DNA from 3 places in the Comamonas sp. MYb21 genome. Region 1 is predicted to be linked to each of the others. Evidence: predicted binding sites of a transcription regulator. Region 1 holds the regulator's gene; each other region holds the start of a gene.
The links. The regulator sigma-54, encoded in region 1, starts transcription at its own class of promoters, with help from an activator protein. The targets are predictions, from matches to a motif close to TGGCANGNAANCTGCTTT.

Region 1 (6,050 bases):
TGAAACGTCGTGAGTTTTCCACTTTGGCGGCTTCCGCTACTGCCGCTTCCGCGCTGAGCCTGCCTTTCGCTACTGGCGCCAACGCACAGGCCAAGTTCAAGGAAGGCAAGGACTACCTGAAGCTGGCCAAGCCCGTCACCCCCGATGCGCCCGCTGGCAAGGTCGAGGTGATCGAGTTCTTCTGGTACAGCTGCCCCCACTGCAATGCCTTCGAGCCGCAGTTTGAAGCCTGGGCCAAGACTGCCCCCAAGAACCTGCAGATCCGCCGCGTGCCCGTGGCCTTCAACAACACCTTTGTGCCCCAGCAAAAGATCTACTTTGCGCTGGAGTCGATGGGCCTGATCCCTGACGTGCATGTCAAGGTTTTCCGTGCGATCCACGTGGAGCGCCAACGCCTGAACAAGGACGACGAGATCTTTGCCTGGATGGACAAGAACGGCGTGGACCTGGCCAAGTTCAAGGAAGCCTACAACTCCTTCAGCGTCGCAGGCCAGGTGCGCAAGGCCACCCAGCTGCAAGAGTCCTACGGCGTCGAAGGCGTTCCATCGCTGGGCGTGGCGGGCAAGTACTACACCGACGGCACCCGTGCCGGCTCGATGAGCAACGTGCTGCAAGTGGTAGAGTTCCTGGCGGCACAAGGCTGAGCGGCCTCCCCAACGCTTTAGACAAAGCCCGCACGCGCGGGCTTTTTTGTGCCAAAAACGGCCCAACGCTCCAGCATGGCTACAATGGGGCAGAGCAAGATTCATGCCTTATGAGACACCGTATTTTTAACACTTTGTTGGTGGCAGTGGCCCTGGCCGTGCCGCTGCTGTCGCACGCCGAGCGTGCAGACCGCACCAAGCCCATGAACATCGAGGCGGACGATGGCCGCCACGATGAACTCAAGCAGACCAGTGTCTTCACGGGCAATGTGGTGGTGACCAAGGGCACCATCATCATCCGTGGCGCGCAGCTGACCGTGAGCCAGGACCGCGACGGCTTCCAGCACGGCGTGGTCACCGCTGCGCCGGGCAAGCTCGCGTTCTTCCGCCAAAAGCGGGATTCCGCCCCTGGCGCGCCCGACGAGTTCGTCGAAGGCGAAGGCGAGGTCATCACCTATAACGGCCGCGACGACACCGTGCACTTTGAGCGCCGTGGCGAGCTGCGCCGCTACCGCGAGACCACGTTGACCGACCAGGTCAGTGGCCCGCTGATCGTCTACAACAACCTGAGCGACACCTTCACGGTCTCCGGCCAAAAGGGTGCCCAGGCGGCGGCCGATCCCAAGCCCGGCGCGCCCAAGAAGGACCGCGTGCGCGTGATCCTGACGCCCAAGGCCGACGGCAAGGCGGACGACAAGGCCAGCGCCCCGGCCAAGCCCGCTGCCGATGACAAGACGCCATTGCGCCCCAGCACCCAACTGAACGACGGAGCCAAGTAACCGTGGCAGAAAACTCGTCGACCATTTCCGTCAATGCCCGGGTCGCCAACAGCGACCACCGCAGCCAGCTGGAGGTCTTGCACCTGGAGAAGTCCTATGGCAGCCGCAAGGTGGTCAAGGATGTATCGCTGTCGGTGCGCAAGGGCGAAGTGGTGGGTTTGCTCGGCCCCAATGGCGCGGGCAAGACCACCTCGTTCTACATGATCGTGGGCCTGGTGCGCAGCGATGGCGGGGATATCCGCATCGATGGGCAGTCGGTGGCCAATATGCCGATCCACCAGCGCTCGCAGCTGGGCCTGTCCTACCTGCCGCAGGAAGCCTCGATCTTTCGCAAGCTCAGCGTGCAGGACAATGTGCGCGCCGTGCTGGAGCTGCAAAAGGATGAGCATGGCAAGCCGCTCTCGCGCGCCGAGGTCGAGCGCCAGCTCACCGCGCTGCTGCAGGAGCTGCGGGTCGAGCACCTGCGCGAGTCACCGTCGGTGGCGCTGTCCGGGGGCGAGCGCCGCCGCGTCGAGATCGCCCGTGCACTGGCCACCCAGCCCCGTTTTATCTTGCTCGACGAGCCCTTCGCCGGCATCGACCCCATCGCCGTGATCGAGATCCAGCGCATTGTCGCCTTCCTCAAGGAGCGCGGCATTGGCGTGCTGATCACCGACCACAATGTGCGCGAAACCCTGGGTATCTGTGACCATGCCTGCATCATCAGCGATGGCAAGGTGCTGGCCGCCGGGACGCCGCAAGAGATTGTGGAGAACGCAGAGGTCCGGAGGGTGTATCTGGGTGAACATTTCCGTATGTGACACCGCACGCCTTGGCGGGCGTGCCAGCCAAGCTACCGACCCGCGCTGCGGGCCCGGTAGGGCTGATCTGTTGCCAACTGCCGCAGCCGCTGCAAAGGCGCAGCCATGATGCCGTCGCTGTCGCTGCGCGTATCGCAGAACCTGACCCTAACGCCCCAGTTGCAGCAGTCGATTCGCCTGCTGCAGCTGTCCACGCAGGAGCTGACGCAGGAAGTCGAGCAGATGCTCGACGAAAACCCGTTTCTGGAGCGCGAGGGCGAAGAGGCCCCCGAGGCCGAAGCCGGTAAAGACGCCGCTGAATCTGCCGAGGCTGCAGAAGCAGCCGACAAGGCTGCCGATACTGCTGCCAGCGCCGACACCAGCAACAGCAGCGATTTCGAGCCCGGAACCTCCGACCAGCCGCTGGATTTTGCTGCGGGCAAGGAAACCGGCGTCGATGCCGAGGCCGCTGCCGGCGATTCGGCATCGGACTGGGAAGAGTGGGGCGGCGATCTGCCCGCCCGCTCCAGCGCAGGCGATGATGACGACGAGACGCCGATGTCCGACCGGCGCAGCGAGCACCTGAGCCTGCAGGATGTGCTGCACCGCCAGGCCTTGTCGCTGCGCCTGTGCCAGGAAGACCGGGCCGCGCTCTACTTTCTGATCGAATCGCTGAACGACGACGGCTACCTCGAAGAAACGCTGGCCGAGCTCGCGCAAAGCTTTGGCGATGCTTCGGACCCCGAGCGCTACGAGGCGCTGCTGCACCACCTGACCGTGGCGCTGCGCTTGCTGCAAAGCCTGGAGCCGATTGGTGTGGGCGCGCGCAACCTGTCCGAGTGCATGCAGCTGCAGATCAAGGCCCAGCAGCGCCTGTTGGATGAAGAGGGCTCGGACACGCCCGAGGCCGATGCGCTGGCGCTGGAGACTGCCTTGCTGGTCTGCCAGGAGTCCCTTGATCTGCTGGCGCGCCGTGATGTGCGCAAGCTGGTGCAGCTGACCGGTTGCAACGAGGCGGCGGTGCGCAGCGCGCTGGCGCTGATCGCCAAGCTCGAACCCCGCCCCGGCCGGCCCTATGCCGATGTGGACCGCAACACCATCATCCCCGATGTCATCGTGCGACCCAGCAATGAGCGCGGCCTGCCGGTGCCCGGTTTCAGCGTGCAGCTCAATGCCGAGGTGATGCCGCGCCTGCGCGTGCAGGATGTCTACGCCAATGCCTTGCGCAGCCACAAGGGCAGCGAAGGCCATGGCGCACTGCAGCAGCGGCTGCAGGAGGCGCGCTGGTTCATCAAGAACATCCAGCAGCGCTTTGACACCATCTTGCGCGTCTCGCAGGCCATCGTCGAGCGCCAGCGCAATTTCTTTGTGCATGGCGAGCTGGCGATGCGCCCCATGGTGCTGCGCGAGATTGCCGACGAGCTGGGCCTGCACGAATCCACCATCAGCCGCGTGACCACGGCCAAGTACATGGCCACGCCCCAGGGCACGTTTGAGCTCAAGTACTTCTTTGGCTCGGGCTTGGGCACCGAGACCGGCGGCAGCGCGTCGAGCACGGCCGTCAAGGCGCTGATCAAGCAGCTGCTCGACGAGGAAAGCGCGAAGAAGCCGCTGTCGGATGCAAAGATCGCCGATCTGCTGCAGGCCCAGGGCATTGAATGCGCGCGCCGCACGGTGGCCAAGTACCGCGAGGCCATGCGCATCCCGCCCGCCAGCTTGCGCAAGGCGCTGTAGCCAAAGTCTCAGCCACCATAAAAAAACCGCAGCTGCCTGGGCACTGCGGTTTTCGCTTGTGGAAGCTGCCGATTTACTTCGGCCACAGCCACCAGATGAACAAGGCCAGTACGGCCAGCATCAGGCCGAACTTGGTGAGCTTGTAGGCGGTCTTGTTCCAGGCCTTGAAGCGGCGGCGGTACTGGCCCATGTAGAACGAGATCTTGAAGATGCGGCTGATGAAGCCGCGCGGATCGCCTTCGTTGTTGGGCGAGCTGGCAGCAGCCACCACATGCGTGCCCAGCCAGCGGTTGAGCCACTGCGCAAAGCCATTGGTCATCGGGCGCTCGACATCGCAGAACAGCACGATGCGGTTGCCTTCGGAGCCGTTCTCGGCCCAGTGCATGAAGGTCTCGTCAAAGATCACGCCTTCGCCCTCGCGCCAGCTGTAGGGCGTGCCATCGACCTCGATCATGCAGCGGTCGTCATTGGGCGCCAGCACAGCGAGGTGGTAGCGCAGCGAGCCGGCATAGGGGTCGCGGTGCAGGTTGAGCTTAGCGCCGGGCGGCAGCTCGGCAAACATGGCGGCCTTGATGCCGGGGATGGCCTGCACCAGCGCCGTGGTCTTGGGGCAGAGCTCCATCGCAGACGGGTGGGCCTGGCCATACCACTTCAGGTAGAAGCGCTTCCAGCCGGTCTTGAAGAAGGAGTTGAAGCCCGCGTCGTCGTTGTTGGCCGCCGCCTTGATCTGCATGGCCTGGTGCAGGCCGATGGCCTCTTCGCGGATCTCGCGCCAGTGGGCCTGCAGCGGGGCCAGGTCGGGGAAGGTGCTGGTGGGCAGGTAGGGCGTGCGCGGTACCTTGCTGAACATCAGCATGAACACATTGAACGGCGCCGTAAAGGTGGAGTGGTCAAACAGCTGGCGCAGCAGCTTGTGCCGCACCTTGCCGCGCAGGTGCATGTAGAGGCCGCAGCCAAAGAAAAGCAGCACCAGGGCCAGAACGATGATTTTTGCCATAGACAGCGATTTTAGCGACTGCGCTGTGGCGGCTGTCTGCGCAAGCGCAAACTGGCGTGCGGCAAGGGCTGCCGGGCGGTTTGATGGCCTGCTGGCAGCAGGCCTATTGCAGCCGTCCCAGGGCCGCGCGCTTACTTGGGCTGGGCGGCGAACGCGGTTTTCAGGCGCTGCAGCATCTCGCGGTTGAGCTGGCGCTGCTGGCCGCTCCAGTGCGTCATCGCCTTGTTCAACTCGGCCTGCAGCGCATTGGCGGTCTGCCAGTCGCCCTGGCCTGCGGCCCAGATCGCGTACTCGGCCATCACATCAAAGCTGCCCGAGTGCTGGCGCGCAAAGTCAAAGCTCTTGCGCGCCATCGCCTGGTCGCCCAGCTGGGCATAGGACTTGGCCACCAGCAGGCCCACGGCCTCGGCGCGGAAATGCACATCGGCCTGGGCAATCACGCGCAGCTGCTGCAGCGCCTGCTGCGGATGGCCGGCCTGGTAGGCCGCTTGCGCAGCGCCCCAGCGGATATCGAGGTCGTTGGCAAACGGGCCCTTCATGCTGGCCTCGAAGTGGCCAAAGGCCTGTTCGGCCTGGCCATTGGCCAGCAGGGCCTGGGCCAGGCGGATCTGGTTCTGCGCGGTGGGGCTGTAGTCGTAGGCGGCCTGGGCTTCGCGCACTTCGCGGGTCGGGTCCAGCGCCTTGACGGCATTGCTCGCCAGGCTGCGGGCATGGCGCTGCAGGCGCGAATTGGGCAGGTAGATGGCAAAGAAATACACCACGCTGCCCAGGAAGGGGAAGGCCAGCAGCACAAACAGCCAGTAGTTGTTCTGGCCGCTGCGCACGGCGTGGACCGCAAAAAACAGCGCAATGATGACGTGTACGCCGGCTCCGAGGTAGGGCATCCGCATTCTCTCTGAGTGATGGAGGGGAAGGGCGGCTGCACCGAGGGCTGCGGCCCGCTCTGGGGCCAGACTATAGCAGCCAGCCACCCGTTACGCCTGCGCTATGGGCGCCGGGCTGGCGAATGCCACTGGCACAGTCCACATTCCCGTGCGCTTGGCAGACAATGGGGCAAGCGCGTATGCTTGCCCCCCTGCTTATGAACCAACTGCATTTGTTTTTGCCCTGCGCCGCC
Region 2 (6,050 bases), on a different contig from region 1:
GTAGCTGGCGTTGTTGCCCACCGGCGTGGCCTGCACATGGTTCACGCCTTCGGCGGCGGCCTTGCCCACGTTCTGCACAAACTTGCCGCCGCTGTCGGCCGCATGGCTGAAAGTGTAGAGCTTGCTTTCGTAGCCGCTGCGGTAGATCTCGCGCACGATGGCGCTGAACTCGGGGATATAGCTGGGCAGGAAGACCGCATCGGGCTTTTTGCTGAAGATCTTCTCCACTTCGGCCCGGTACGAGGGCTGGTTGGGGTTGAAGTAGAGGGTGTCGAGCACCTTGCCGCCCTGCTGCGCAAAGCGCTCGGCAAAGGGCTTGACGGTGCTGAGCGTGAAGGGCGTTTGCAGCACCAGGATGGAGGCGGTCTTCGCGCCATCCTTGTAGGCCACATTGGCAAAGGCCTGGCCCCAGTTCTTGCCATTGGTCTGGAAGCGCCAGACCAGGCCCTTGTTGTCGCCCTCGGTCAGCTCATCGGCCGAGCCCACGGGCAGCAGCGCAACATTCTTCTCGAGTGCCACCGGGCGCACGGCCAGTGCCACCGCGCTGCTCCAGACGCCGGTGATCGCCACCACACCATCCACATCGATCAGCTTGCGCGCGGCCGACACGCCGGCTGTGGGCGTGGTCTCGTCATCGGCCACCACAATCTCCAGCGGCCGGCCCAGCACACCGCCATGGGCATTGATATGGGCAGCGGCGGCCTTGGCCGCTGTTTCCTCTTCCTTGCCATAGGCGCCGCCCGATCCGGTCAGCGGGGCCAGCAGGCCAATACGGATGGGGGCGCCGCTAGGGGCGCTGGCTGCGCCTGCCGCACTGGCACCGGCCACCACACACAGCGACGCCGCCGCCACGCCCAAGACTCGCCACTGGCCCCATTTGCTCACGCCCATATCCGCTTTCAAAAAACCGCCGTTCGCAGCAGGGCTGCGCGGCGCAAAAGGGGGATTGTGCGAAGTCAGCGTTGCGGGAGGAACTAATTTTTCTGACTTAGTAAACGCGTTTTCTGCATAAGGGTGAGCGTTCAGCAGCGCTGGCTACATGCCGCTCGTACCCAGCAGCGCCCGCCGGTACTGCACCGCCTCGGCCACATGGGCCGGGCTGATGGTCTCCGACTGCGCGAGATCCGCAATCGAGCGGGCTACGCGCAAGCTGCGGTGGATGCCGCGTGCCGACCAGGCCAGCTGGGCGGCGGCGGTTTGCAGCAGTTGCAGCGCGGCGGGCTCGGCCTGGCAGTAATCGTCGAGCGCCTGGCCTTGCAGCTGTTGGTTGAGCATGCCCTGGCGCTGGAGTGACCGGGCACGGGCGGCGGTCACCCGCTCGCGGATGGTGGCAGTCGATTCGCCGGCCGGGGAGGTGAGCAGCTCATCGGCGGGCAGGGGGCTGACTTCCAGGTGCAGGTCAATGCGATCGAGCAGGGGGCCGCTGATGCGGGCCTGGTAGCGGCTGACCTGGTCGGGCGAGCAGCGGCAGGCGCGCTGGCGCGAGCCCCGAAAGCCGCAGGGGCAGGGGTTCATCGCGGCAATGAGCTGAAAACGGGCAGGAAAGGTGGCCTGCTGCGCCGCGCGGGCGATGCTGATCTGGCCGGTCTCCAGCGGCTCGCGCAGTGCTTCGAGCGCGCTGCGCGGGAACTCGGGCAGTTCGTCCAAAAACAGCACGCCGCAATGGGCCAGCGATATCGCGCCGGGCCGGGGCGGGCTGCCGCCGCCCACCAGGGCCACGGCGCTGGCGGTGTGGTGCGGCGCCATGGTGCTGCGCTGGCCCCAGCGCTGGGCATCAAAGCTGCCGACCAGGCTGTGTACGGCGGCGTTCTCCAGCGCCTCGGCCACGCTCAAGGGCGGCAGCAGGCCGGCAAAGCGCTGGGCCAGCATCGATTTGCCGGCGCCCGGTGCGCCCAGCATCAGCAGGTTGTGGCCGCCTGCGGCAGCGATCTCCAGCACCCGCTTGCTGGCCGCCTGGCCTTTGACATCGGCCATGTCGGCGCAGGGGGCCTCGGGCGGGCGGGGCTGGGCGGGCATGCGCTGCCACTGGCTGGGCGCTGCATCGGGCTCGGCGCTGGCGGCCTGGGGCGCAAAGTGCTGCACCACATCCAGCAGGTGGCTGGCGCGGTAGACCTCGGCATCGGGCACCAGGGCGGCATCCTCTGCACTGCCCGGGGGCAGCACCTGGCGCACCTGCTGGCCGCGCTGGTGCAGGTCCATGCTGGCGGCCAGCGCGCCGCGCACCGGGCGCAATGCACCCGACAGCGACAGCTCACCGGCAAATTCATAGTCCTTGAGCCGGTCTGCATCGATGGCGCCACTGGCCGCCAGAATGCCGACCGCAATGGCCAGGTCGTAGCGGCCCGACTCCTTGGGCAGATCGGCCGGTGCCAGGTTGACGGTGATGCGCTTGTTGTGCGGAAACTCCAGCCCGCTGTTTTGCAGCGCCGAGCGCACACGCTCGCGCGCTTCCTTCACTTCCAGATCGGCCAGGCCGACCAGGGTGAAGCTGGGCAGGCCATTGGCCAGATGGACTTCGACGCTGACGGGATGGCCGGTGAGCCCGACCAGGGCCCGGCTGTGCACCACGGCGAGACTCATGGGCGGGCTTCCTTGTGGTTTTGCACCTTTTTGGTGCATTACGAAGCACCTCTTGGAGGCACGGCTGCCACCAGCATCGCAAAAGTCGCTGGCAGCAACAAGTGGCGACAGCCCGGGGCCGGCGTGGCGGCGGCGTCGGCCTGCCATTCCGCGCCCCCGGCCGCCCCGTGGCGGCTCAGAACGTAAGCATTTGCAAAAAAATATAGCGCGCTGCGCTTGTCTGGTGCGCGCAACGCAGCGGGTGGCGCTGGGTTTGGCACGCTCTGTGCATTGTGCTTGCCACAAACGGATGGGTCGAATTCATCAACAAGGAGTGTGGCAATGGCAATGAGCAACAGAGGCTGGATGGTGGTGGCGGGTGCAGCGTTCCTGGCGCTGCCGATGGTGGCAAGCGCGCAGCTGACCGCCAATGTGAGCGTGACCACGAACTACAAGTTCCGCGGTCAGGACCAGAAGTCCTCTAGTGCCCAATGGGTCAAGCCCGCACTCCAGGGAGGGGTCGACTACGCCTTTGGCGACAGCGGCTTTTATGTGGGGAACTGGAACTCCACCGTCGACTGGCTCGACAACAACAAGCTGGAGATGGATTTCTACGGTGGCTACAAGTTCAAGGCCGCCGATGTGGACTGGGATGTGGGTCTGCTGACCTATGTCTACCCCGGCAACACGCTGGGCAACACCACCGAACTGTATGGCTCGGGCACCTTGGGTCCCGTGACCGTGAAGTACTCGCACACCGTGTCAAAGGATTACTTTGGCTGGGCCGGCACCAAGTACGACAGCACGTACAAGGGCCGCAACACCGGTTACCTGAATGTGGCATTCGCCCAGGAAGTGGCGCCCAAGACGACCTTGAAGCTGGCCGTGGGCTACACGCGCTTTTCCAGCGACATCAAGGACCTGGGCGTGCCCAACTATGTGGACTACAGCGTGGGTGGTGCCTACGACCTGGGTGACGGCTTCTCGCTGAGCGCCGCCTGGGTGGGCGCCAACAAGACCGGTGCCTTTGGCTTTGTGAACAAGGGTCGCGCGATCGTGTCGCTGACCAAGGCTTTTTGATGCAGCGCCGCTGCAATAAGTGACGACAGGAGAGACTATGAACATGAAACTGGTAGTGGCGGTGATCAAGCCCTTCAAGCTCGATGAAGTGCGTGAGGCGCTGTCCGATATTGGGGTGCAAGGCATCACGGTGAGCGAGGTCAAGGGCTTTGGCCGTCAGAAGGGCCATACCGAGCTGTACCGCGGCGCCGAGTACGTGGTGGACTTCCTGCCCAAGGTGAAGCTGGAGATCGCGGTGGCCGAGGACCTGGTGGACCGGGTGATCGAGGCCATCGAGAACGCAGCGCGCACCGGCAAGATCGGCGACGGCAAGATCTTTGTCTCGCCGCTGGAGCAGGTGGTGCGTATCCGTACCGGCGAAACCGGCCCGAACGCGATCTAAAAAACAGCGCTCCGCGCTGGCAAGGCGCGCGCAACAAGCCAATTTATCTTGAAGGTGTGAACAACATGAGACGACTTCTTTCCTTGGCAGGGCTGGCGGCAGTGGCACTGGCCACTGCGGGCAACGCGGCTGCGGCCGATGCGGCAGCTCCCGTTCTGAATGCAGGCGATACCGCCTGGATCATGACCTCGACCATGCTAGTGATCCTGATGGTCATCCCGGGTCTGGCGCTGTTCTATGGCGGTCTGGTGCGCAGCAAGAACATGCTGTCGGTGCTGGCCCAGGTGTTCACGATCTTCTCGCTGATCACCGTGCTGTGGACCATCTACGGCTACTCGCTGACCTTCTCCGGTGAAGGCAACTTCTTTGGCGACTTCGGCAAGGTGTTCCTGATGGGCATCACGCCCGATACCTTGTCGGGTGCGATGGCCACCGTGCCGGAGTATGTGTTCGTCTCGTTCCAGGCCACGTTCGCCGCCATCACCGTGGCGCTGATCGTCGGTGCCTTTGCCGAGCGCATCAAGTTTGCGGCCGTGATGATCTTCGCCGTGCTGTGGTTCACCTTCAGCTACCTGCCGATTGCCCACATGGTCTGGGGCGGTGGTCTGCTGGGCAAGGATGGCGCGCTGGACTTTGCCGGTGGCACCGTTGTGCACATCAACGCCGGTGTGGCCGGTCTGGTGGGCTCCTATGTGCTGGGCAAGCGCCTGGGCTTTGGCCGCGAAGCGCTGGCTCCGCACAACCTGACTCTGACTATGGTGGGCGCATCGCTGCTGTGGGTGGGCTGGTTCGGCTTCAACGCCGGCTCGGCAGGTGCTGCCAACGGTATTGCGGGCCTGGCCTTCATTAACACCATCGTGGCCACCGGCGCAGCCTGCGTGAGCTGGTTGGTTTGCGAGACGCTGCACAAGGGCAAGCCCTCGATGCTGGGTGCCGCTTCGGGTGCCGTCGGTGGTCTGGTGGTCATCACCCCAGCCGCTGGTTTTGTCGGCCCCATGGGTGCCATCGTCATGGGTCTGCTCGCCGGTGCTCTGTGCCTGTGGGGTGTGTCCGGTCTCAAGCGCCTGCTCAAGGTCGATGACACCTGCGACGTCTTCGGTGTGCACGGCGTGGGCGGTATCCTGGGTGCCATCCTGACCGGTGTGTTCTGCGCCTCCAGCCTCGGCGGTGTCGAGCCAGAAGGCTACAACATGGCCCACCAGATCTGGGTGCAAACCAAGGGCGTGCTGATCACCATCGTGTGGTCGGGTGTGGTGGCCTGGATCTCGTACAAGGTGGCAGGTTTGCTGACCGGTGGTCTGCGTGTGACGGAAGAAGCCGAACGCGAAGGCCTGGACATCACCTCCCACGGCGAAGCGGCCTACGGACGTTGATTCTTGCGGATACTCCTTGGGGGGCCGGACGGGTGCACAACCCGGCCGGCCTTTTTTTATGCGCCGAACTGGCGCTGAAGACAAAGCTTAGACGGGTGCCGTGGCGCGCTCTGGCCACAGCGCCAGGCCGCCGGCCACGCTGAAGGCCTGCTGGTGGCCCAGCCGGCGCAATGCATGGGCGGCCTGGGCGCTGCGGTTGCCGCTGCGGCAGTAAAACACCACGGGGGTATCGGCCGGCAAGGCCAGCCACTGCGGCAGCGCATTGAGCAGGCCCGACAGCGGCACGGCCTGGCTGCTGGCGCCATCGTCCATGCCAGGTGCCTGGCCCAGCTGCTGCTCATAGGGCTCGCGCACATCGACCAGCAGCGCGGCGCTGCCGGCCTGCTGCAGCGCCTGGGCACGGGCCACCGGCAGCTCCACACACACGGCGGGCGTGGCGGCATCGACGCGGGCGCCGCAGGCCATGGTCTGGTAGGCGGTGGGGGCCAGGTTCTGCTCCAGCACGGCCTTGGCAGCGGCAAAGGCCGCGGCATCGAGCTGGCCCTGCAGCACGCCGGCCAGCAGCGGCTGGGCAGCAGCTTCAACGGCCAAGGTGCAGGCAAAGCGGTTGTCATAGTCATGGCCGGGCAGCAGCAGGGTCTGCGGGCCCACGGTCT
Region 3 (6,050 bases), on a different contig from region 1:
GCCGCGCAGCGCTGGGCTCACGGCGCCGCAGGGGGCTCGGGCCGGCACCACAGCCAGGCCAGCACGCAGGCCATGCAGCCAATCGACAACAGCTTGGCCCAGCCAGGCGCTGGCACCAGCAGCATGATGACGGCGCACAGCGCCATCGTGATGCTGGCGCTCCATTTGGCCTTGCGGCTGACAAAACCGCCCGCCGCCCAGTTGCGCAGCATGCCGCCAAACAGCCGGTGGCGCCACAGCCAGGCATGCAGGCGCGGCGAGCTGCGCGCCGCGCAAGCCCCGGCCATCAGCACAAAGACCGTGGTCGGCAGCCCTGGCACAAAAATGCCGATGATGCCCATAGCCAGGCAGGCCACAGCCGCCAACAGCAGCAGCCAGCGCAAGACCGGACTGCGGATGGGGCAGTAGGCCGGTGTCTGCAGGTCTGGCAGCGCGGTGGAAGAGGCTCCGGGCTCGTTCATGGTCCAGCATTGTGCATCGCGCCGCATAACAGTGTCTTGATGCTGGGCAAGGGGGGTGGGCATCTTGCTGCGCTGAGGCGCCGGTGTTTTGGGTGGCAAAAGGCGCCAGACGGGCTTGCGCGCTGCGCTACCATGCCGGCATGGCGATCTATCCAATCTTGAAAATGGGCGATGCCCGTTTGCTGCGCACCGCGCAGCCTGTGACCGAATTTGACACCGATGCGCTGCACCAGTTGGTGCAGGACCTGCTCGACACCATGCGCGACGCCAACGGCGCGGGCCTGGCGGCGCCGCAGATCGGGGTGGACCTGCAGGTGGTGTTCTTCGGCTCGCCCGATCGCAACCCGCGCTACCCGGACCGCCCGCTGGTGCCGCCCACGGTGCTGATCAACCCGGTGATCACGCCCTTGTCGGACGAGGAAGAAGACGACTGGGAGGGTTGCCTGTCGGTGCCCGGGCTGCGCGGCATGGTGCCGCGTTGGCGCAAGATCCGCTACACCGGCTTTGACCAGTATGGCGACCCGATTGACCGCGAGGCCGAGGGCTTCCATGCCCGGGTGGTGCAGCATGAATGCGACCACCTCTGGGGCAAGCTCTACCCGATGCGGGTGCGCGATTTCAGCCAGTTCGGTTTTACCGAGCTGCTGTTTCCCGGTATCAGCGCGGCCGAGGACGACTGAGCCGGGTCCGCCTTAACGGTCAACCGGCCGCGCCGCTGCCCGTTGCGGCCAGTGCCCAGAGCAGCTCGGTCTCGATCGCGATCTGGCTCACATTGTTCTGCAGCTCCGGGCCCTGCAGCAAAAAGCTGTCTTCCACGCGCTCGCCCAAGGTACTGATCTTGGCCAGCTCCACACTCAGCTGGTGGCGCGCCAGGATGCGTGCCACGGTGTAGAGCAGGCCTGCGCGGTCTGCCGCCGAGATGGACAGCAGCCAGCGCTGACCCTTGTCATCGGGGCGCAGCAGCACGCGCGGCGCCACCGGAAAGCTCTTGACCCGGCGCGAGACGCGGCGCTGCGCGGGCTCGGGCAGCGGCTGGGCGGCCACCAGCACGCGGGTGAGCTCGCTCTCGACCAGGTTGATCAGCTCGCGGTAGCTTTGCGGTGCATCGGTTGCCACCACCTGGAAGGTGTCGAGCGCATAGCGGTTAAGGGCGGTGTGCACGCGCGCGTCCAGAATCGAGAAACCCGCCTGGTCGAAATAGCTGCAGATGCGGGCAAACAGATCGGGCTGGTCGGGCGCATACACCATCACCTGCAGGCCTTCGCCGGCCAGCGACTGGCGCGCACGCACCAAGGTGGCCTTGCTGCCCACGGCGCGTGACAGGTGGCGCGTATGCCAGGCGATATCGGCGGCCTCGTGGCGCAGAAAATAATCGAGGCCCAGCGTATCCCACAGCGCTTTTTGCGATTCATGGGGCTGGGCCGACAGCGCCAGCAGCACCAGCGCTTCGCGCTTGCGGATTTCCACCTGCGCGGCCACATCGGGTGCCCGCCCGCCCAGTACGCGCAGCGTCGAGCGGTACAGGTCTTCGAGCAGCTTGCCTTTCCAGGCATTCCAGACCTTGGGGCTGGTGCCACGGATATCGGCGACGGTGAGCAGGTAGAGGGCGGTGAGCCGGCGCTCATTGCCCATGCGCTGGGCAAAGGCGGTGATCACCTCGGGGTCGGACGTATCCTGCTTTTGCGCGACCTGGCTCATCGTCAGGTGCTCGCGCACCAGGAACTCGACCAGCTGCCGGTCTTCCTTGGCAATCTGGTGGTCGCGGCAAAAACGCTTGACTTCGAGCGCACCGATCTCCGAATGGTCACCACCCCGGCCCTTACCGATATCGTGGAACAGGGCGGCCAAGTACAGAATCCAGGGCTTGTCCCAGCCAGCGGCCAGCTGGGAGCAGAACGGGTACTCATGCGCATGCTCGGCCATGAAAAAGCGCCGCACATTGCGCAACACCATCAGGATGTGCTGGTCCACCGTGTAGACATGGAACAGGTCGTGCTGCATCTGGCCCACGATGCGGCGGAACGGCCAGAGGTAGCGCCCCAGCACCGAGGTCTGGTTGAGCAGCCGCATCGCATGGGTGATGCCATGGGGCTGCTGCAGGATCTGCATGAAGGTGGCGCGGTTGACCGGGTCACGCCGGAACTGCGCATCCATCAGCTGGCGCGCATGGTAGAGCGCGCGGAAGGTACGGGCCGACAGGTCCTTCAAGCCCGGCTCGGTCTCGTAGAGCAAGAAGGTGCGCAAGATGGCATGCGGGTTGCGCTGGTAGACCTCGTCGTCGGCCACCTCGATGAGGCCGGCCTTGTCGTAGAACTCGTCATCGATGCGGCGCAAGGTGTGGTTGCCCGGGTGCAGGCGCTCGTCCATGTTCAGCATCAGGATCTGCGTGAGCTGGGCCACGGCCTTGGCAGCCCAGTAGTAGCGCTTCATCAGCTCCTCGCTGGCGCGCTTGGGAAAGCGCTGGCCGGCCGGCGTGATGGTCTTGAAGCCAAAGGATTCGGCCACCGGCGTCTGCAGGTCGAACACCAGCCGGTCTTCACGGCGCCGCGCCACAATGTGCAGCCGCGCGCGGATGAGGCAGATCAGGTCCTCGTTGCGCTGCAGGTTGCGCACCTCGTAGACGGTCGCCAGCCCCTTGTCGGCCAGCTCCTTCCAGCGGCTGCCCAGGCCCGTGGCACGGCCCAGCCACAGAATCAGCTGCAGATCGCGCAGGCCGCCGGGCGACTCCTTGCAGTTGGGCTCGAGCGCATAGACGGTGTTCTCGTACTTGTTGTGGCGCTGCTGCATCTCCAGCACCTTGGCCACGACAAAGGCATCGGGCTTGATGGACTGGGCCAGCGCCGCCTGGAACAGGTGGTAGAGGCGGGGCGAGCCAATGATGCGGCGCGACTCCAGCAGCGCTGTCTGCACCGTCACATCGGCCTGGGCTTCGCTGATGCACTGGCTGATGGTGCGCACGCTCGAGCCAATTTCCAGCCCGGCATCCCAGCACGAGCCGATGAACTGCTCGATCGCGGTGCGCAATTCGCTGTCCTGCTCCGGATCGGTGCCTTCGGGCAGCAGCAGCAGCACATCGATATCGGAGTAGGGAAACAGCTTGCCCCGGCCAAAGCCGCCCACCCCCACCAGGTTCAGGCGCCCGGGCAGGCCGGCCAGGTGCCAGAGATCGCGCAGCAGCCCATCGGCCAGCTGCGAGAGCTTGCGCAGCTGGGTCTGTATGCCCCGGGTGCTGCTGCCCCCGGCCATGATGTCATCAAACAGGGCGCTGCGTTGCGCCTGGTACTGCTCGCGCAGCTGCGGAATGCGAGGATCGTTCATGGTGCCTAACTATGCTGTCGTTGGCAGTGTGCCATAGCAATCAACAGCAGCAGCGAGTAAGCACATTCCATGCCACTACGCACCAAATGGGGGCATGGAGGAGGCGGGAGTGCCAGAAACGACCAAGGCGGCATGCTGGTTGCAGTGCCGCCTTGGTGTGGGCTGGTGCCGGGCAGGCCCGGCACGCGCGCAGCGATTTATCGGTGCAGTATCAGCGCCCGATCAGCACTTGGTGCTGGTCACAAAGCTGGGTGGCGTGGGCGAGCCTTCCGACCAGGTCAGCACTTCGTAGCCGGTGTCGGTCACCAGCACTTCGACTTCCCACTGGGCCGAGAGGCTGTGGTCCTTGGTGATGACGGTCCAGCCGTCATTGCCCAGGTCCTTGATGTCCTTCTTGCCCAGGTTGAGCATCGGCTCGATCGTGAAGATCATGCCGGTCTTGAGCTCGACGCCGGTGCCCGGGCGGCCGTAGTGCAGCACCTGCGGCTCGTCGTGGAACACCTTGCCGATGCCGTGGCCGCAGTACTCGCGCACGACCGACAGGCCCTGGCCTTCGGCAAACTTCTGGATCGCATGGCCGATATCGCCCAGGTGTGCGCCATTCTTGACCTGCACGATGCCATGCCACATGGCTTCAAAGGTCAGCTGGCACAGGCGCTTGCCGGCAATCGTGCCTTCGCCGATCACGAACATGCGGCTGTTGTCGCCAAAATAGCCTTCGGGCGTGATGATGGTCACATCCACATTGACGATGTCGCCCTTCTTGAGCGGCTTGTCATTGGGGATGCCATGGCAGACCACGTGGTTCACCGAGGTGCAGACATAGGCAGGGTAGGGCGTCATGCCTGGCGGCTGGTAGCCCAGGCAGGCCGATTTGGTGCCTTGCTTTTCCATCGCCTCGGCGCACAGCAGATCGATTTGCTTGGTGGTGATACCCGGTTGGATGTGGGGGGTGATGTAGTCCAAGACCTCCGAGGCCAGGCGGCCTGCGATGCGCATCTGCGCAATATCGTCTTCGGTATTGATTTTGATCGTCATAGCCCATGATTATCCCACTGCTGCCATTGGCCTGTTGTCCATGCGGCTACGTGTCCTGGCGGGGCACAGTAGAATCCCGGGTTATCCCGCCCTTGTCATGGTGCTGCCACGGTCCGCCCGTAGCAGTGGGCAAGGCGCATGCGTGCTTTCTTCCCATCCTCCTAGTCCACATAGGCTGCCACGTGACACTGCACCTGACTCAGCTACCAGGCGGTAACGCCCTCAGCTCCTTCCGCGCCCAACAACTGCAGACCGCATTGACGGCGATCCATCCAAAGATAACGGGCATTGCTGCCCGTTTTGTGCATCTGGTGGCCACCGAGCAGCCCCTGGCCGGCGCCCAGGCCGAGCGCGTAGCGGCCCTGCTGACCTATGGCGACCCCTATGAAGGCGTCAGCGACGGCCTGGCCTTCATCGTCACGCCCCGCATGGGCACCATCTCGCCCTGGGCTTCCAAGGCCACCGACATTGCCCGCAACTGCGGCCTGGCGCTGTTCCGCATCGAGCGCCTGACCGAATACCGGATCGAGCTCAAGGTCGGCCTGCTGGGCGGCAAGCCCGAGCTGAGCGCCGAGCAGACCGCACAGATCGCCGCGCTGCTGCACGACCGCATGACCGAGTCGGTCTTCGCCACCCGCGCCGAAGCCGAGCAGCTGTTCTCTGCACTGCAAGCCCAGCCGATGGAGTTTGTCGATGTGCTGGGCGGCGGCCGCAGCGCGCTGGAAAAAGCCAACAAGCAATGGGGCCTGGCGCTGGCCGACGACGAGATCGAGTACCTGGAAAACGCCTTCAAGGGCCTGGCACGCAACCCCAGCGATGTCGAGCTGATGATGTTTGCCCAGGCGAACTCCGAGCACTGCCGCCACAAGATCTTCAACGCCAAGTTCACCATCGACGGTGTGGCGCAGGACAAGAGCCTGTTTGGCATGATCCGCCACACCGAGGCGGTATCGCCCCAGCACACCGTCGTCGCCTATTCGGACAATGCCTCCATCATGGAAGGCCACCAGGTCGAGCGCTTTGTCGCGCCGTTCAATACCCAGGCCGATGCCGTGACGGCGCCCAGCTACCAAAAGCAAGCGGCCACCAGCCATGTGCTGATGAAGGTCGAGACCCACAACCACCCGACGGCCATCTCGCCCTTCCCTGGCGCCTCCACCGGCGCGGGCGGTGAGATCCGTGACGAAGGCGCGACCGGCCGGGGCTCCAAGCCCAAGGCGGGCCTCACCGGCT

Region 2: WH367_RS14185 (TorF family putative porin) is a predicted target of sigma-54. The motif match lies at 2,835-2,852, and genes of this name have one in related genera.
Region 3: WH367_RS11445 ([protein-PII] uridylyltransferase) is a predicted target of sigma-54. The motif match lies at 3,837-3,854, and genes of this name have one in related genera.

The regions. Positions count from the first base shown of each region.
Region 1 covers NZ_JBBGZC010000011.1:210,480-216,529, reverse strand. The annotation lists gene WH367_RS17860 (thiol:disulfide interchange protein DsbA/DsbL) at 1-644, shown strand, start outside; gene lptA (lipopolysaccharide transport periplasmic protein LptA) at 755-1,423, shown strand; gene lptB (LPS export ABC transporter ATP-binding protein) at 1,447-2,223, shown strand; gene WH367_RS17845 (RNA polymerase factor sigma-54) at 2,329-3,936, shown strand; gene WH367_RS17840 (aspartyl/asparaginyl beta-hydroxylase domain-containing protein) at 4,010-4,933, opposite strand; gene WH367_RS17835 (hypothetical protein) at 5,065-5,817, opposite strand; gene WH367_RS17830 (THUMP domain-containing class I SAM-dependent RNA methyltransferase) at 6,015-6,050, shown strand, end outside.
Region 2 covers NZ_JBBGZC010000009.1:5,536-11,585, reverse strand. The annotation lists gene WH367_RS14195 (ABC transporter substrate-binding protein) at 1-903, opposite strand, end outside; gene WH367_RS14190 (YifB family Mg chelatase-like AAA ATPase) at 1,036-2,580, opposite strand; gene WH367_RS14185 (TorF family putative porin) at 2,908-3,639, shown strand; gene glnK (P-II family nitrogen regulator) at 3,683-4,021, shown strand; gene WH367_RS14175 (ammonium transporter) at 4,087-5,394, shown strand; gene WH367_RS14170 (aminotransferase class V-fold PLP-dependent enzyme) at 5,482-6,050, opposite strand, start outside.
Region 3 covers NZ_JBBGZC010000007.1:24,518-30,567, reverse strand. The annotation lists gene WH367_RS11455 (YbaN family protein) at 18-461, opposite strand; gene def (peptide deformylase) at 602-1,141, shown strand; gene WH367_RS11445 ([protein-PII] uridylyltransferase) at 1,161-3,779, opposite strand; gene map (type I methionyl aminopeptidase) at 4,002-4,817, opposite strand; gene purL (phosphoribosylformylglycinamidine synthase) at 5,000-6,050, shown strand, end outside.